4 regions of the Mesorhizobium sp. M1050 genome follow, and region 2 is predicted to be linked to each of the others. Evidence: predicted binding sites of a transcription regulator. Region 2 holds the regulator's gene; each other region holds the start of a gene.
What was found. Region 2 encodes PhoB, which activates phosphate uptake and scavenging genes when phosphate is short. Its sites were predicted from a motif close to TGTCATNNANCTGTCAT; they were not measured.

Region 1 (4,540 bases), on a different contig from region 2:
TTATGTTGATCGAGGCCATCGCCACCGTCTGCGACATGATCACCGGTAGCCTACGGCAGGCGTAGTCAAAGTCCGCCTTTGCGTCGAGCGGCTCGATCTTTCCGGCATAGGCCCGGTCGGTGAACTTGTCGGCCGGCTCGCCCATGATGTCGAAGACATAGCTTTCGGTCTCCATCGGTAGGAAGCCGCCGGAGCTGAGCCAGCGCGACACCCGGCTTTCGCCGGCATTGTAGGCGGCAGCCGCCAGCCCGAGATTGCCGTAGCCGGTTTTCATTTCGGCGAGATATTTCGCCGATGCCGGGATCGCCTGGTTGATGTCGAAGGAATTGGCCAGCCCGCGCATCTTGGCGGTGCCCGGCATGAACTGGGCGATGCCTTCGGCGCCAACCGGGCTGACGGCGTTGGGATCGAAACGGCTTTCCTTCCAGATCAGCCGGGCGAAGAAATCCCTGGGCAGACCATTCTGGTCGGCATGCGCCTGGATCAGGTTGCAGACCTCGCCTATCAGCCGTTGCTTGGCCGATTGCGGCGGATCCGCCTGAACCAGCGTCGACCAACCCAAGGCGCAAAGCAGAACCAACGTAGCCCCGAGGAAACGCTGCATCGAGCGCTGAGCCCGTGCCGAAAGTCGCTCCGGCGAGCCAGGTGATGGTGGCTTCGTGGTCGCCCCGGCGACGCGCGCAGCGGACATTTGGTCCGTGAGCACCGGAAGCGCAGCAGACGCCTTCAGGTGGCCGCCGGAGTAGAGTTTCGGCATGGGCTCACTCGGCCGCGGCCTTGCCGCGGCCGAACCGTTGCTCGATATAGTCGGCGACCATTTTCTCGAAATCCGCAGCGATCGAGGGCCCGCGCAACGTCGCCGCCTTCTTGCCGTCGATGAAGACAGGCGCTGTCGGCGTCTCGCCGGTGCCGGGCAGCGAAATGCCAATGTCGGCATGCTTGGATTCGCCCGGGCCGTTGACGATACAACCCATCACCGCGACCTTGAGGTTCTCGACGCTAGGATATTTTTCGCGCCACACCGGCATGTTTTTCCGCAGATCCGCCTGTATGTTCTGGGCGAGTTCCTGGAACACGGTCGAGGTCGTGCGGCCGCATCCGGGACAAGCGGCGACGATCGGCACGAACTGCCGGAACCCCATTGTCTGGAGCAATTCCTGCGACACCTGCACCTCGCGTGTGCGGTCGCCGTTCGGCTCCGGCGTCAGCGAGATGCGGATGGTATCCCCGATGCCTTGCTGGAGCAGGATGCCCATGGCAGCCGACGAAGCCACGATGCCTTTCGAGCCCATGCCTGCCTCGGTGAGGCCGAGATGTAGCGCATGGTTGGAGCGGGTGGCTAGCTCGGTATAGACGGCGATCAGGTCCTGCACGCCGCTGACCTTGGCCGACAGGATGATTTTCTCGCGGCCAAGGCCGATCTCTTCCGCCAGCTCGGCCGACAGGATCGCCGATTGCACGATCGCCTCGCGCGTCACTTCCTGCGCCGTCAGCGGAAATCCCTTGTCCTGGTTGTCATCCATCAGCCGGGTCAGCAGTTCCTGATCGAGCGACCCCCAGTTGACGCCGATGCGCACCGGCTTGTCGTGTCTGATCGCCATCTCGACGATCGCCCCGAATTGCCGGTCCTTCTTGTCCTTGAAGCCGACATTGCCCGGGTTGATGCGATATTTGGCCAGCGCTTCGGCGCAGGCCGGATGGTCTGCCAAAAGCTTGTGGCCGATATAGTGGAAATCGCCGACCAGCGGCACGTCGATGCCAAGCCGCTGAAGCCGCTCATGAATGCGCGGCACCGCGGCGGCGCTCTCGTCGCGATCGACGGTGATGCGCACGATCTCGGAGCCCGCCCGGTGAAGTGCTGCAACTTGCGCAACTGTCCGGTCGATATCGGCCGTATCGGTATTGGTCATCGACTGCACGACAATGGGCGCTCCGCCGCCGACGACCACGCCGCCGACATCGACGCCGACCGAGGTGCGGCGAGGGAAAGGAGAGGAAAAATATCCGGTCATGCCGGCCAGCCTTTTGTCTCTGGAGCGCCGAACGTCCCCTTGGACGACAGAGGGCGCCCCGGGCGATGCGCTAAAGTCCGGGCATGAGGTGGATGAGCAAAGATGGCTTGTCAATGGCGACAGGTCGCCACTGGCCGGAATCGACCCGCCGCCAAGGACCAGAAACAATCGATGATCTGGCGAAATCCGGCGACGGCCGAAGCGGAAATTAAGCCGGGTGGAAATCCGGCTCAGGCTGATGGCCCAGTGCCGGAAATCAAAACCTCCCAGGCCGGCGGATGGCACCCGCCGGGAAAAGAAGCCGCGGACGGTGAGCGGCTATGTCAGGAGGGCATCAATGCGTGGTCGGTTTCCCTCTGAGTTTTTCAATCTCGTCCTTGAGTGCCAACTTGCGTCGCTTGAGATTCACGATTTCGAGGTCATCGACCGATGGATGGTTCATCGCATCATCGATTTCACGTTCGATGTCGCCGTGTTTCCGCTGCAACTCATCAAGATGGGATGCAAGAGACATGATTGGTTCTCCCTTTCATGGTTTCCTCGATTGCAGCCGTCATGGCGCGTCCACCGCAGGTTCGCTTCTGTGACGGCATGATGACAGTGTGTCACCTTCCGGCAGCGATGTCGAATGATCCGTGGTAGCATTCCACGACAATGTGAAATGTGATATGGGCTGCGCGCCGGTTGCAAAATCCCACCGGCCCCGCCCAATCAGGCCCATTTTTGGGCGCCGCAGACGTGCAGACGGTAGATAATGTCCGATCAGGAACAGGCTGATATCCGGCTCGAATATTCCCGGCTGAAGCAGGAGCATGCCGATTTCGATGCGGCCATCAACGCGATGATCGCCATGGCCTGCGATCCACTGCAGATCCAGCGCATGAAGAAGAAGAAGCTGTTCCTCAAGGACCGGCTGATGGCGCTGGAAGACAAGATCATTCCCGACATCATTGCCTGAAGGGCGCGTACGCTTTCGAGCGCCTATCCGGCGGTCGAAAGTCTCGCAGCACGATCACGCAGCAGGCCGATGAGCTCGCCGGTCCGCTCCTCGGACGTGTCGATGGGGACCACCAGGCACATCGTCGCCTCGACCTTGCCCGGCGCCGAAAAGACCGGCGCGGCAAGGCATTTCGTATAGGCATCGACCAGGCCCGAGGTGACGCAATAGCCGGCGACTCGCGCCTTCGCGATGTCAGTGACAAAATCGTCAAGCCGCAGTTTGCGACCGTCGGGCAGCACGAGATCGTCGTCCGACACCATGGCTTCGATTTCAGCCCTGTCCAACCCCGCCAGAAGCAGTCGCCCCGAGGCCGTCCAGGGCAGCGGTATCTGCAGGCCGGTGGCAGAGCTGATGCGAAAAGGCCTGGTGCCTGGGCTCGCGTGGACGATCGTGTAGCGACCGCTCTGCAGCATGCACAGTTCGGACGTCTCGCCGGTCTCGCGCGATAGATTGTCGACCTCCTGACGCCCTCGTCTGAGGAGGTCGTTGCCCCGCACATAGTCCATTCCATAGAGATAGAGCTTCTTGCCGAAATAGACGCGATTGCCGTCGCTTTCCAATTCCAGCAGGCCCGCATCGACCAGCGACCGCACCAGCGTATAGGTCGTCGAACGGGGTGCATTCACCCCTTTGGCAAGGTCGCCAATGCCGATCGCCCGCTGGGTCGTGTGAAGAAACTCCAGAATCTCGAGCACCCGGTTGAGTCCCTTTTCACGGGAGCCCGAGATTTTCTCGTCGGCTGAAATCGCGGAGGTATTGCCATCTTGCATTGTCGATTCCCGGTGTTAATATCTGTCTTGTACAGGATACACTCGTCTCTTGTAAGAGACAAAATCACCGGACGTGTGTCTTGCCTGTGCACAAGGGGAACACAACACGAAAGGAGGTCGCCGTGAACGACACATCCGGAAGACGTGATTTTCTGAAACTTGGAATGGCAGGGCTGGCCACGGCTGGCGTGCTGGCAACCGTCGATGCCCAGAAAGCCGCTGCCCAGGCAGCGTCCGACAGCCTGCTGCGCACCGTGCTCGATCGCGGCAAGCTGATCGTCGGTACCGGCAGCACCAACGCACCCTGGCACTTTGAGAACGATGCCGGCGAATTGGTCGGCATGGACATCACCATGGGGCGCATTCTCGCCAAGGGCCTTTTCGACGATCCGACCAAGGTCGAATTCGTCATGCAGGATCCGGCACAGCGCATCCCCAACGTGACCACCAACAAGGTCGACATCACCATCCAGTTCATGACCATGAGCGCCCAGCGCTCGCAGCTGGTCAATTTTTCCCGGCCTTACTATGTCGAGGGCGTTGCCTTGCTGAGCCTGCCGACCGCCGAGAACAAGACTTTCGACAAGCTGCTTGCCGGCGGCGCCGCAACGCGCATCTCCATCCTGCAGAATGTCGATGCCGAAGCGCAGGTGCATTCGGTGCTGCCCGAGTGTCAGGTCATGCAGATCGATACCCAGGCCAACGTGCTGCAGGCGCTGGAATCGAAACGCGTCGACGCCGCGGCCGTCGATCTGTCC
Region 2 (4,540 bases):
CGCCGGCGGCCTGCTCAACGCCATCTATGGCAGCGTGGTCATGACGATCATCGCCGTCATCGTCGGTACGCCGATCGGAGTGCTGGCCGGCACTTACATGGCCGAATACGGTCGCTTTTCCAGGCTGACCACCGTGGTGCGCTTCATCAACGACATCCTGCTGTCGGCGCCGTCGATCATCATCGGCCTGTTCGTCTACGAACTTATGGTGCGGCCGATGGGGCATTTCTCGGCAATCGCCGGTGCTGTCGCGCTCGCCATCCTCGTCATTCCGGTGGTGGTACGCACCACCGAAGACATGCTCAATTTGGTGCCGAACGCCTTGCGCGAAGCCGGCACCGCGATCGGCGCACCGCGCTGGGTGGTCATCAAGTCGGTCGCCTACCGCGCCGCGCTATCGGGCATTGTCACCGGCATATTGCTGTCGATCGCCCGTATCTCCGGCGAGACGGCACCACTGCTCTTCACGGCGCTCAACAACCAGTTCTGGTCGAGCAATCTCAACGCGCCGATGGCCAGCCTGCCTGTCACCATCTTCCAGTTCGCTCTCAGCCCCTACGAGGAATGGCAGCAACTGGCCTGGACCGGCGCACTCATCATCACATTGACGGTTCTTGCGCTCAGCATCGTTGCGCGCAGCCTGACCGGACGCAGAGAGGACAAATGAGCCAGATGTTGTCTCCAGACATGACGATCGCCGCCGAGGCCACCGCCAAGGCCAAGATCGAGGTCAAGAACCTCAACTTCTACTACGGCCAGTCGAAGGCGCTGAAGGACATTACGCTGTCCTTGCCGGAGCGCAGCGTCACCGCCTTCATCGGGCCTTCGGGCTGCGGGAAGTCGACGCTGCTGCGCGTCTTCAACCGCATCTACGAGCTCTATCCCAAGCAGACGGCCGAAGGTCAGGTGCTGCTCGACGGCCAGAACGTTCTCGACCGCTCGCAGGACCTCAACCTGCTGCGCACCAAGATCGGCATGGTGTTCCAGAAGCCGACGCCATTTCCGATGTCGATCTATGAAAACATCGCGTTCGGCATCAGGCTCTACGAGAAGCTGAGCAAGTCGGAGATGGACGGCCGCGTCGAGCAGGCGCTGAAGCGCGCGGCACTCTGGACCGAGGTCAAGGACAAGCTCGACGCCAGCGGCCTCAGCCTCTCCGGCGGCCAGCAGCAGCGGCTCTGCATCGCCCGCACCGTGGCGGTGAAGCCGGAAGTCATCCTGCTCGACGAGCCCGCCTCGGCGCTCGACCCGCTGTCGACCGCCAAGATCGAGGAACTGATCGACGAGTTGCAAGCCGACTACACGATCGTCATCGTCACCCACAACATGCAGCAGGCGGCGCGCGTATCGAAGCAGACGGCCTTCATGTATCTGGGCGAGCTGGTCGAGTTCGACCGCACCGAGAAGATCTTCACGTCGCCCCGCGAGAAGCGCACGCAGGACTACATCACCGGCCGCTTCGGCTGAGCTCAGGCATACGAGGAACAGGATCATGAGCGAACACACAGTCGCTTCTTTCGACGAGGATCTCGGTCAGATCAGCAAGCTCATCAGCGACATGGGCGATCTCGCCAGCTCGATGGTCGGCGGTGCGACCAAGGCGCTCTTGAATTCCGACAACGCCTTGGCACAGCGCGTCGTCTCCGATGATGCGATCATGGACGCGCGCCAGCGCGAGCTCGACGACCGCGCAATCACGCTGATCGCCAAGCGGCAGCCGATGGCCGATGATCTGCGCCATGTCGTCGGTTCTATCCGCATGGCCGGCGATCTCGAACGCATCGGCGACCTTGCCAAGAACATCGCCAAGCGTGTCGGCACTGTCGGCCTCAGCGTCACGCCGCGCGACCTTTCGCACTCGATCGATGGAATGGCACAACTGGTGCTGATCCAGGTGCAGGGCGTCATCGAGGAATATGCGGCGCGTGACGCCGCCGCGCTGGCGAAACTGCGTGCCGACGACGAACGCATCGACGTCAAATACACCTCCGTGTTCCGCGAGCTTCTCACCTATATGATGGAAGACCCGCGCAACATCACCGCGTGCACGCATCTTTTGTTCTGCGCCAAGAACCTCGAGCGCATCGGCGACCATGTCACCAACATCGCGGAAAATGCCTATTATGTTTTGACCGGCACGCAGCTGCCGGCCAATCGTCCGAAACAGGACGAGACGACAATGTCCGCGCCCGCGGCATGACGACAGGGGTAACCAGCCGATGATCGCGCCACGCATCATGGTGGTGGAGGACGAGGAGCCGCTAGGCGTGCTGCTCCGTTACAATCTGGAGTCCGAGGGCTATCAGGTCGAGGTCGTGACGCGCGGCGACGAGGCCGAGATCCGGCTGCAGGAGAACGTGCCCGACCTTCTGGTGCTCGACTGGATGGTGCCGGCGGTCTCCGGCATCGAACTCTGCCGGCGCCTGCGAATGCGTCCCGAGACCGAGCGGCTGCCGATCATCATGCTGACCGCGCGCGGCGAGGAGAGCGATCGCGTGCGGGGCCTCTCGACCGGCGCCGACGATTATCTGGTCAAGCCGTTTTCGACACCGGAGTTCATGGCCAGGGTCAAGGCGCTGCTGCGCCGTGCCAAGCCGGAACTGCTGTCCAGCGTGCTGAAGGTCGGCGACATCGTGCTCGATCGAGAATCGCACCGGGTCTATCGCAAGAAGAGCGAGATCCGGCTCGGGCCGACCGAATTCCGCCTGCTCGAATTCATGATGCGCCATCCCGGCCGCGTGTTCTCGCGCAGCCAGCTGCTCGACAACGTCTGGGGCGAAACGATCTACATCGACGAACGCACGGTGGACGTGCATGTCGGGCGGCTGCGCAAAGCCGTCAACAACGGCCGCATGCCCGACGTCATCCGCACCATTCGGGGCGCAGGCTACTCGATCAGGGAAGACTAGCCGATAGATCGGAACCAAGGTTCAAACTTGATCAGCAGGTGGTCGCCAATGGCCACGCGATCCAGACATTCAAGCAGGCGGGATCGAAGTTTTAACTGCCCTTCGCGGTCGCGGGCTCGGCGCGTACCTTGACTGGCTGGCGATTGCCCTCCGATCTCCCAATTCGCTTTTCTGCCAGGCTGGCCGCAGGAAGCACGGCCCGTGACACGCTTTAGTTGGTCACATTGCTATCTTGCCCGCAGAACTCCGATCAAAGTCACGCGCATCAAGAAACAATTTGAACTAATATGGCTATGTGCCCGCTAGAGGATGTGGTTTCGCATAAATGCGCAATTTTATTAAAAATTTTATCCGACTAAGAGCGAGTTTCCCTCTTCTTTATTGATTGTATGTGCTCCGAATAGTCAATACGATCTTGGATCTGATGACGATTCCGCGGGAACGATCTCGTTCTTTGCAACGTTGCTTTGAAAGCGGTCGCCGGACCCTGCGCCGAATGATTTGACCAGGTCGGACACTAAGAGGAAGGATTTCTGATGAGCACGGTCTTAAACGCCAAAGGTATTCCTCTTCCCTACACCGGCGCGTCCAGTCATTGGTTCTCGGCAACCGGAGCCGGGGCCGAACTGCATGGCACCTCAGGCAACGACTCCTTCTGGGGAGACACCGGCGTCAATGTCACGATGTACGGTGGCGCCGGCGACGACTATTATCATCTCTATTCCACCAACAATAAGGCGGTCGAAGATCCCGGGGCAGGGATCGACACGATCGACACCTGGATGAGCTACAAGCTCCCCGACAATTTCGAGAACCTGGTCGTTACCGGCGCCAATCGATATGCGTTCGGAAATGCGTTGGACAACATCATCAAGGGCGGGTCGGGTCATCAGACGCTGGATGGCGGCAAGGGAAATGATGTCCTGATCGGCGGTGACGGCGCCGACACTTTCGCCATCTCCAAAGGAAATGGAAGCGATCTTATCTTCGATTTCGGTGCGACCGATGTGGTGCGCCTTAACGGCTATGACTTCACTTCGTTCGATGCCGTCCGTTCGCAGATGGTTCAGGTGGAATCGAACGTGACGCTGAACGTCGGATCTGACGAGATCCTGGTGTTCAAGAATACGACTATCGACAAGTTGCAGCCGACCCAGTTCGAACTGCCGATAGACAAGTCCGGAATGACGCTGTCCTTCTCCGACGAATTCAACACGCTGAGCCTTCGGGACGGGCAGGACGGCACCTGGAATTCCAATTTCTCGTGGGGAGCGCCGAACGGCAGCACATTGAGCAGCAATGGCGAGTTGCAATGGTATATCGACGCCAATTACGGCCCGACGAGTTCCGTCCACCCGTTCAGCGTTGAAAACGGCGTCCTCACCATCACCGCCGCGCAGGCGCCGGAGGACATCAAGCCTCTGATTAACAACTACGAATACACCTCGGGGATACTGACGACCCACGACACCTTCGCGCAAACCTACGGCTATTTCGAAATGCGGGCGGACCTGCCCGAAACGGCCGGAGCCTGGCCGGCCTTCTGGCTGCTTCCGGAAGACGGATCGTGGCCGCCGGAGCTGGACGTCGTCGAAACGCGCGGTCAGGATCCGAACACGCTTTTCATGACA
Region 3 (4,540 bases), on a different contig from region 2:
GTTGATCGACCCGTTCAGCGACTGCAGCACGTTGGAGCCGAGCACCGGCAGCGCGAACAGCAGAAGCGTGCGTGGAATCGGCCCGCTGGTCAGGTCGCCGGTGCTGCGGCGCGAGGGCATTTTTTCGTCCATGGCTGGCAGCTCGGCGAAGGTTTATCTCAAGAGCGGTTTACCGTTTCACGGAAACGGCGAACCGCTCTCTCTTTGTTTCGACGCAATTCCGGACGGAAAACCGCTACGCACTTTTCCCGGAATTGCTCAAGTCCGGTCCACGATGATCGTCGATTCCACGGGACAGGTCATGCCGTGATCTAATCATGTTCTCAAAACTTCCGGAATGGGATATTGATCCTTGATGCGTGGGGCCGCATTCCTACTAGATCTTGGATAGCCGGGGGGTTCATGTCCGATATTCCGCTGTTTTCCGAGCGCCTGAGCCGGCGCGCGTTTCTCGGTGCATCCGCCTTGGGCGCCGCCTCGGTGGCTCTTTCGGCGTGCACCACGACGGATGTTGCGCCGCCGCCGGTGGCCGCACCGCCAAGCGATCCGGGCTTCGGCGATACCGCAAGCATGTATGCGGCGCGCACCGACGAGGGCTATCAACTGCCTGCAATCCCGGTGGCCAAGCTCGATCCGAAATTCGTGCGCCAGATCGTGTCCGACCCGACCGGAGAGAAACCCGGCACGATCGTCGTCGATACGTCCGAGCACTTCCTCTATCTGGTGGGCGATGGCGGCAAGGCTATCCGTTATGGCGTCAGCCTCGGCAAGGCCGGTTTCGGATGGACCGGCAGTGCCGTGGTTCAGGCGCGGAAAAAGTGGCCGGTCTGGACACCGCCGCCGGAAATGATCCAGCGCCGCCCGGAATTGGCGAAATACAAGGACGGCATGCCGCCAGGCCCGCAGAGCCCGCTCGGCGCCCGCGCGCTGTATCTGTTCCGGGACGGCAAGGACACGATGTACCGGCTGCACGGCACGCCGGAGTGGGATTCCATCGGCAAGAACGCATCGTCGGGCTGTGTGCGTTTCATGAACCAGGACATCATCGACCTTTACGGCCGCGTCAACGGCGTCGCGCCGGTCTTCGTGCGCCCCAATCTGTCGGCTGCCGGCAAGATCATGGCCGTTTCGAGCAGGACCGCCGAGCCGATCGATGCGGGCGTGCCAAGGGACGCGGAGATGTTGAAGTAAGCCGTCACGATCCCTCAGGCGGACGCGCTCGGCGCGCCCGCCCTTGTGTTGTCGTTACTTCTTGGCCAGGCCCGGCAGCGTCACCTGATAGACCAGGAACATGGTGTCGACATCGGCGCCGTCCTCGGCCTTGTAGGGCGCACCGACCTGAAAGCCGTCCTGGGCGAGGAAGTCGTTATCGTTGGCGATGAACAGGAAATAGTCGTCGGGCAGCTTTGGATCGAGCACGCTGACTACCGACATCGCCTCCCACTTCTCCGACAGGTTGTTCTTGTCGTTCGGCGCGCCATTGTGCAGGCCGAAGCGGCCGAGTTCGGCACTGTCGTTGATATCGATGAACGGCATCAGCTTTGCCGGCGTCACCGACGGGTCGAGCACGCCCTTGGGCGCCAGCGGCTTGTCGGCGGCATCGAAGGCGCGGCCGGCAATATCGGTCGCCGCCGAGACGTCGACGACGAAGATCTGGCGCACCATTGAGGTGTCGCCTTTCACGCCCTGGCCGTTGCCGCTGTCGCGCGCCAGCATCAGGAAGGCCTGATCCGACAACGCCACGATCTCGCTTTGCGCGGCGATCTTGGTCTTGCCCTTGGCATCCTTGAACACCGGCAGCGGCACGACGTACTCATGCGCCAGCTTGAGATGGGCGAGGTCGGAAGCGTCATAGACCAGCGCCCTGGTGTTCTGGCGGGTCGAGGCGGAATCGCCGCCGTCTTGCCTGGCCGCCGACTGCAGCACGGCGATCAGGAACTTGCCGTCGGGCGTCATCGCCATGCCTTCGAGGCCCTGGTTGTTCTGGCGGCCGGTATCGGGATCCTTCGGATCGGGCTCGGCCGCACCCGGGCCGGGATTGTCGGAGGCGAAGTTCGGCGCGCCGTGGCGCATCGGCACGAGGGCGGCGGGCGGCTGGGTCGCCGACAGCAGATGTCCGTCGGCGGAGAACCGGTAGATGTTGGGGCCGTATTCGTCCGAGATGAACATGGTGCCGTCGGGCAGGCGCGCGATCGCCTCGTTGTCGAGCGCCAGCTTGCCGTTGGCTTCGGGCAGGATCGGCATGTCGCCGCTTGCCGCGCGCACGCCGTTGAGCGGATCGAGCCCGGTGGCATCGGCGCCCTTGTCGTCGGTGAGAAGCATGGTGTCGGCAAGCGTTGCCTTGACGCCCGTCTGCTCCTGGCCGGCAGCGGGTGCGGCGCCTGGTGCTGCCGGGGTAAACTCGATCCCGATGGTGTTGAGGCGCGGCCGGTAGTCGGTGGTGCCGACGACATTGTAACCGCGGTCCGGCAGCAGCCAGAGCGAGCCCTTATAGCCGCCCGCATCACGCGTCCAGCTGGCGGTGTCGATCGACATGCCGGAGCCCGAGCCGAAGGTCTCGCCGAACTTGTCGCGCTGGGCGGCCGGGATGCGGCCGACGCCGACCAGTCCCTTGTTGACGAGGCCGCCGATCGTCGCGGTGCTGTCGGCGAGCGCCGGCGTCAAGGCGGTGAACAAGGCCAGCGCGACGCCGAGCGACGCGGTTCGGTGCAGGTGTTTCATGGATGAACCTCTTTGAGACAGATGAGCCGAAGCGGCCGCAGGACGAAAAGCTGCAAGAGGTGCAACATCGATGATGCCGCGCGCTCCCGAAACGCGGTCTACGGCGCGAACATGATGCTTGCGTGACAGCGCAAGACGCTTCGCCAGGCTCTGGTCGACTGCCGACATCTCGAATGCGCAGTCCTCGCACGAGACATTCATGGAATTGGCCGAGGCGGGCATGAAGCCGGTCGATCGAACGCGTCGATCGGAGCGCACAGCATCAATCGCTGTCGCGCGCCACCAGCTCCAGCGGCCAGACCTCGCGCATGATTCGCGGACCATCCGGGCCGGCGAAGCCGGGCAGCGACGCCAGCAGCATTTCGGCGAGCCGCTGTCCCATCGGCTCCAGCGCCGGGCGGAAAGCGGTCAACGCCGGCGAGAAGTAGCGGCAGAGCGGCGTGTCGACGATGACTGTCACCGCCATGTCGTGACCCGGCCTGATGCCCATCTCGGCCAGCGCCTTGCAGCCGCCAAGCGCCATCGCGTCATTGTTGAAGATGATGGCGGTCGGCGGGTCCTTGGAGCGCATCACCTGCGGCGTCACTTCGTAGCCGGCAGCCTCGTTGATGAAGCCGGACGCAATCAACTCCGGGTCGACCTCGATGCCATGCCGCCGCAAAGCCTTGCGGTAGCCGGTCAGGAACAGATAGCCGAAATTGAGGTCGAGCGACGGGCGAATGGCGGCGATGCGGCGATGGCCGCGCGCTACCAGGCGGTCGACCGCATCGGCTCCGGCCTTTTCGAAATCGAGGTCGAGGGAAGGGTAGGACTTGGCTCCGGAGCGGCTGCGCCCGAGCGTGGCGAATGGGAAACCGACCTGGGTGAGATAGTCGATGCGCTCGTCCTCGCGCCGCGTCCAGGCCAGCACCACCGCATCGGCCCGGCGCGTCTCGACGACACGGCGCAGGCGCTCTTGCTGGTAGTCGCCCGGAGCGCCCATCACCACGATCAGGTCGAGCCCGCTTTCGGCGAGCCTTGCCTGCAGCCCGATCAGGAGCGGAATGAAGAACGGCTCGCCATATTGCTGGTCGCCCGGATGCGGCTGCATCATGAAGGCGATCGAATGGGTGGCGCCTTGCCGCAAGCTGCGGCCGGATTGGTTCGGCGAGTAGTTGAGTGTCCTGGCCGCTTCGAGCACGCGTTGGCGCGTGTCGGCATTGACGTCGGCACGGCCGTTAAGGGCGCGCGACACCGTGCCGATCGAAATGTTCAGGTGACGGGCAAGATCGTGAATGCTGGATGCCAAATGACTGTTCTCCCCTTTATGTGGCTAGCACCGGCAGCCGCCCAGGCCAAGACGACAAGACGATTTTCGCGAGCGGCCAATTGACATTCTACGCCTTCGGGTGTGTTCTCGTAAACGTTTACGGAAAAACGTTTACGGCCATTGCCGTGAATGCCGTGACGATCGGTCTGGAGGGACCGAGAGGGAGGAGCACTGGATGGTCAATGTCGTCCTGGTCGGCTGCGGAGCGATGAGCAAGGCTTGGCTCGATGCCGCGCAGCAGATCGACCGCCTCGCCATTGTCGGCCTTGTCGACCTCGACGCCGACAGGGCGCGAGCGAGGGCGCACGAATACGATCTCACCGGTGCCGTCATTGGAACCGATCTCGACGCCGTGCTCGACCAGACCCGGCCTGACGCGGTATTCGACGTGGTGGTTCCCGCCGCCCGGCGACAAGTCGCGCTTTCCGCCTTTGCCCATCATTGCCATCTCTTGACGGAAAAGCCGCTCGCCGACACTCCTGAGAATGCGCGGGCCATCGTCAAGGCCGC
Region 4 (4,540 bases), on a different contig from region 2:
GGCCGCGCATTGCCAGCCGCTCGGCCAGCACTTCAGGCGAGGCGGTGATCTCGACGATGGCCAGATTGGCATAGCGCTCGCGCAGCGTCGGGATAATCGCGCGCGACACATTCGCCACCGCGACACGGCCATTGGCGACGGACCAGTCGACATCGACGGGGATGCCATAGCGCAAGCCGTGCGCCTCCCAGGAAATGGCGAAGGCGCCATCGGCTTCGGCTTCGACGAAAGCGGCGTCGGCCAGCGTGTCGTGATCCTCGCTGGCGGCATCGCTCGGCCTGGTGATGACCCGGCGGACGAACTCCAGCCGGGTCTCTTCAGTGAAGCAGGCGCGGGCGAAGCCGATCACCGTGTCCTTGCCGGCGCCGCTTGGGCCGACGACGGCGACGAAGACGCCATCGCGGATCGGAAACGTCTCGGCCGACAATTCACGCTCGATCGACGCCGACACCATCATGCGACCCGGCGTCCCTGGCGCCAGACGGTGCGTACCACCGGGACATGGTCGTCGACGCGCACGCGCACGAGGTCGGCGCGGCGGCCCTGCTCGATGACGCCGCGGTCGGTCAGGCCAATCGCCTCGGCCGGGTTTTTCGAGACCATGGCGACCGCCTGCGGCAGTGAAATGCCGTCGACGACGTCGCCTAGGAAGAACGCCGACTGGATAAGGCTGAAGGGAATGTAGTCGGACGACAAGATGTCGAGCAGGCCGTCGCTGGCCAGCGTGCGGGCCGAGACATTGCCCGAATGCGAGGCGCCGCGCATGACGTTGGGCGCGCCCATCAGCACGCCGAGTCCGGCCTCTTTCGAGGCCCTGGCGGCTTCCTCCGTGGTGGGGAATTCGGCGACGCGCACGCCCTGTTCGATCGCCTCTCCGACATGGCCAAGCGTGGCGTCGTCGTGGCTTGCCAAAACGATGCCGCGCTCGTGGCAGGCGGCGGCGATCACTGCCCGGTTCGGTACCGAATTGCGCGCCGATTCCGCCATCCGTTTTTCGCAGAACAGTTTGAAGTCGCGATCGGTCAGCTTCAGCTTGCGCTGGTAATAATAGGCATAGGTCTCGAGATTGACGAACTGGCGCTGGCCGGGCGCATGGTCCATCAGCGATGCCAGCTTCACCCGTTCGTCGCCGTCGAAATTGGCGAACGCCTTGAGGCAGTCCGGCGCCGAAACCTCGCAGCGCAGATGGATGAAGTGGTCGGCCCGCAGACGGTCCTGCTGCACGCTGTCCTCGATAGCGTCGGCCAGCTTGCGGATGTCGGCGGATGTCAGGTCGGCGTCCTCGTCCATGCCGACGCGCAAGGCGTCGAGCACGGTGGTGATGCCGGCGGTCGCCACTTGCGCGTCATGGGCGAGCACGGCGGCGATCGGATTCCAGCGCACCTTGGGCCGCGGCGCGTAGTGGCCTTCGAGATGGTCGGTGTGAAGCTCGACCAGCCCGGGAATGATGTAGTCGCCGCCCATATCCTCGCCGGCCATGCTCCCACTGGTTTGGCTGGTGCCGACGTCGATGCCGGCGATAAGGCCGTCGCGCAGCACCAGCGAACCCTCGACGATCTCGTCGGCAAGAACGATGCGGGCGTTGTGGAGAACAGTCTCGGCGGTCATTTCAGGCAGTCCTTGGTTATTCCGGCTGGGGTTATGCCGGCTGGGTGTCAGGCAGTTTTTCTGGCCGGGCGGCGCCCGAGCGCATGATGCGAAAGCACCATGAAAGGTGCGCCCGGTTCGGTTTCGACGAACAACGTCAGCGCATCCACCAGCAGCGGCTGTTGCAGCACCTGCGCAAACAGACTGTCGATTGCTGCGCGCAAACGAGGGCTTTCCTGTGGCCCCGCTCGGCCGGACAGCGTCATGTGGAAGCGAAAGGTCTCGAAGACATAGGGGTAGCCCCATTGGCAGAGATTGCGGAACTCGGCCGGCTTCAGTGAATCCGGGCTGCGCCGCTCGATTTCCGCCTCGGTCAACGGCGCACGAAACCGGTCGAAGCCGAGCACCACATCATCGGCGAAGCGGTTGAGCGCCGGCAGCGGGCCTTCCGGCACCAGTGCGAAGAAGCCATCGATCTGGCTGACGACGAGACGCGGAATGGTCACCACCGGCGTCGCCTCGGCAAAATGATCGAGTGCGGCGCGCAGCGAGGCTTCGGTTTCGCTGGCGGCCAGGCGGAACGGGGCTTTCAGCGTCGCGTGAAAACCATAGCGGCGCGCCGAAGCGGTGTGGAAAGCAACTTCCGCCGCCGACAGGTCGGCCACCGCCTCGGCCGGCCTTGTCGCGCCGCCAAACGGGTCGCGGCCGAGCCAGTCGGCGGCGATCCGCGCCAGCGGCTCGTCCTGCCGGGGGGTGAAATAGAGGGCGTAGCGCATCAGTAAGTCCTCGTCAGCCCCTTGCCATAGGTGATTTCCATGACGGATTGACGAAGCTTTGACGGGTTTTCGAAGGCAAATCGAGCCTTCCGGTCTTTAGCCGACGTTTTTTCCGGGTTGGACCAACAGCTTTACCCGGAAGAGACGATCGATCAGGCCTTCATCAGCCATTCGTGCTCAGGCGCATTGTGGAATTTCCACGTCCGCTTAGGCCCGGCCATCACGTTGAGATAGTAGAGGTCGTAGCCGTGGCAGGCGGCGCAGGGATGATAGCCCTTGGGAACCAGCACGACATCGCCGTCCTCGATCGCCATCGCTTCGTCGAGCGCGCGGTGGCCATTCTTGTCGGCGTCGGTGTAGACGCGCTGGAAGGCAAAGCCCTGCGGTGGGCTGAGCCGGTGATAGTAGGTTTCCTCGAGATAGGATTCGTCGGGCAGGTTGTCCTGGTCATGCTTGTGCGGCGGATAGCTCGACGTATGGCCGCCGGGCGTGATGACCTCGACCACCAGCAGCGAATCGGCCGGCTTGCCCTCCGGCAATATGTTGGTGACGTAGCGCGTGTTGGTGCCCTTGCCGCGCACCTCCTGGCCGAGATCGTCCGGTGCGATCACCCGCACCGGCAGACCGCCGCCAAGGCCCGGCGCCGAGCAGACCGCGAGTTCCAGCTCGGTATCCGCCGTCACCGACCAGTCGGAGCCTTGCGGAACGTAGACCGACCACGGCTTGCCCTCGAAGGGCGACATGCGCTCGCCAAGCAGGCCGAAATCCTTGCCGCCGCCTCTCGCGTTGCCCTTGCCGGTGACGAACACCAGGCAGACTTCGCGATCATCGGTTTTTCCGGAAGCGCTCTCGCCGGGCCGCAGCCGATGCAGGTCGAAACCGACATAGCTCCAGCTTGCGTTCTCCGGCGTCACATGGGCGACGCGGCCATGGCCCTTGTCGGCCTTCACCAGCAGCTTCGACATCCCTGTCACTCCTTCGGTTCGGCCTCGGCCTTGCCCTCGTCCGCGGGCTTGTAGAGGTAAAAAAACTGCCAGACGGCGTAGCCGGCGAAACCAAGCGCGATGACGCCCCAGAACGGCGTGCCGGTGGCGAACTCGATGACCGACCAGATGACGCAGACCGCGACGACGGCGACACGCCGCCACAAAGGCCGGAAGAAGGGGTGTTCGTAATCTTTCATCGCGCCAATCTACAGCAATCGGCTTCGCCGGGAACCCACCGCATCAGGCCCCCTTGATCAGACATTGGGAAAGCCTTGCGTTTCGACCGTGTAGCCGGCGGCGGTCATCACGCGCATCAATTCCTTGTAGCCGACCTGCGCCATCCTGAGCGGCGGGTTCTTCTTCGGATCCTGCTCGGCCTCGACCACGAACCAGCCCTCATAGCCATGGTCGGCAAAGCGCTGCACGATGGCGCCGAAATCCAGCGAGCCGTCGCCCGGTACCGTGAAGGCACCCAGCGCCACCGCGTCGAGGAAGGACTGTTTCGTGCGGTCGAGTTTCTCGATCACGCCCATGCGCACGTCCTTCACATGAACATGGCTGATGCGCTTATGATGGTTGTCGATGGCGCGCAGCACGTCGCCGCCGGCGAATGCCAGATGGCCTGCATCGAGCAGCAATGGAATGCCTTCGCCCGAATAGCGCATGAAGGCATCGAGCTCCGGCTCGGTCTCGACCACCGCCGCCATGTGGTGGTGGTAGGACAGCGGCATGCCTTGCTCGCCGCACCATTCGCCGAATTCGGTGAGGCGCTTCGCATAGGCCTTCATCTCGTCGTCCGACAGCTTCGGCTTGGTGGCCAGCGGTTTGGAGCGGTCGCCCTGGATCGAGCGGCCGACCTCGCCATAGACGATGCAAGGCGCGTTCACCGCCTTGAACAGGTCGATCATCGGCTGGATGCGATCCTTATTGTCAGCCATCCCCCCATCGACCAGCGTGCCGGAGAACCAGCCGCCGCACAGCGTCACGTCTGCTGCCTTGAGGATCGGCAGCATGACATCGGGGTCGTTGGGAAAACGCCGGCCCATTTCCATGCCGGTGAAGCCGGCCGAACGCGACTGGCGCAAGCACTCCTCCAGCGACACGTCATCGCTGAGTTCCGCGAGATCGTCGTTCCACCACGCAATGGGGGACATGCCCAGTTTGGCTTTCAAGTCGTCACTCCAGTTTCAG

Region 1: a site for PhoB is predicted at 2,596-2,612, ahead of NKH57_RS13565 (YdcH family protein). Genes of this name have one in related genera too.
Region 3: a site for PhoB is predicted at 2,833-2,849, ahead of NKH57_RS05025 (esterase-like activity of phytase family protein). Genes of this name have one in related genera too.
Region 4: a site for PhoB is predicted at 2,403-2,419, ahead of NKH57_RS09340 (DUF1045 domain-containing protein). Genes of this name have one in related genera too.

The regions. Positions count from the first base shown of each region.
Region 1 is NZ_JAMYMV010000019.1:69,174-73,713, reverse strand. Features, by position in the region: gene NKH57_RS13575 (transglycosylase SLT domain-containing protein) at 1-604, opposite strand, end outside; gene ispG (flavodoxin-dependent (E)-4-hydroxy-3-methylbut-2-enyl-diphosphate synthase) at 762-2,012, opposite strand; gene NKH57_RS13565 (YdcH family protein) at 2,347-2,526, opposite strand; gene NKH57_RS13560 (YdcH family protein) at 2,767-2,970, shown strand; gene NKH57_RS13555 (IclR family transcriptional regulator) at 2,994-3,782, opposite strand; gene NKH57_RS13550 (transporter substrate-binding protein) at 3,905-4,540, shown strand, end outside.
Region 2 is NZ_JAMYMV010000046.1:15,120-19,659, forward strand. Features, by position in the region: gene pstA (phosphate ABC transporter permease PstA) at 1-667, shown strand, start outside; gene pstB (phosphate ABC transporter ATP-binding protein PstB) at 664-1,467, shown strand; gene phoU (phosphate signaling complex protein PhoU) at 1,493-2,200, shown strand; gene phoB (phosphate regulon transcriptional regulator PhoB) at 2,220-2,909, shown strand; gene eglC (endo-1,3-1,4-beta-glycanase EglC) at 3,446-4,540, shown strand, end outside.
Region 3 is NZ_JAMYMV010000005.1:163,994-168,533, forward strand. Features, by position in the region: gene NKH57_RS05015 (MATE family efflux transporter) at 1-132, opposite strand, end outside; gene NKH57_RS05020 (L,D-transpeptidase) at 403-1,191, shown strand; gene NKH57_RS05025 (esterase-like activity of phytase family protein) at 1,246-2,721, opposite strand; gene NKH57_RS05030 (LacI family DNA-binding transcriptional regulator) at 2,984-4,009, opposite strand; gene NKH57_RS05035 (Gfo/Idh/MocA family protein) at 4,206-4,540, shown strand, end outside.
Region 4 is NZ_JAMYMV010000011.1:49,914-54,453, forward strand. Features, by position in the region: gene phnN (phosphonate metabolism protein/1,5-bisphosphokinase (PRPP-forming) PhnN) at 1-457, opposite strand, end outside; gene NKH57_RS09335 (alpha-D-ribose 1-methylphosphonate 5-triphosphate diphosphatase) at 454-1,608, opposite strand; gene NKH57_RS09340 (DUF1045 domain-containing protein) at 1,656-2,363, opposite strand; gene iolB (5-deoxy-glucuronate isomerase) at 2,516-3,328, opposite strand; gene NKH57_RS09350 (DUF3329 domain-containing protein) at 3,334-3,546, opposite strand; gene iolE (myo-inosose-2 dehydratase) at 3,604-4,521, opposite strand.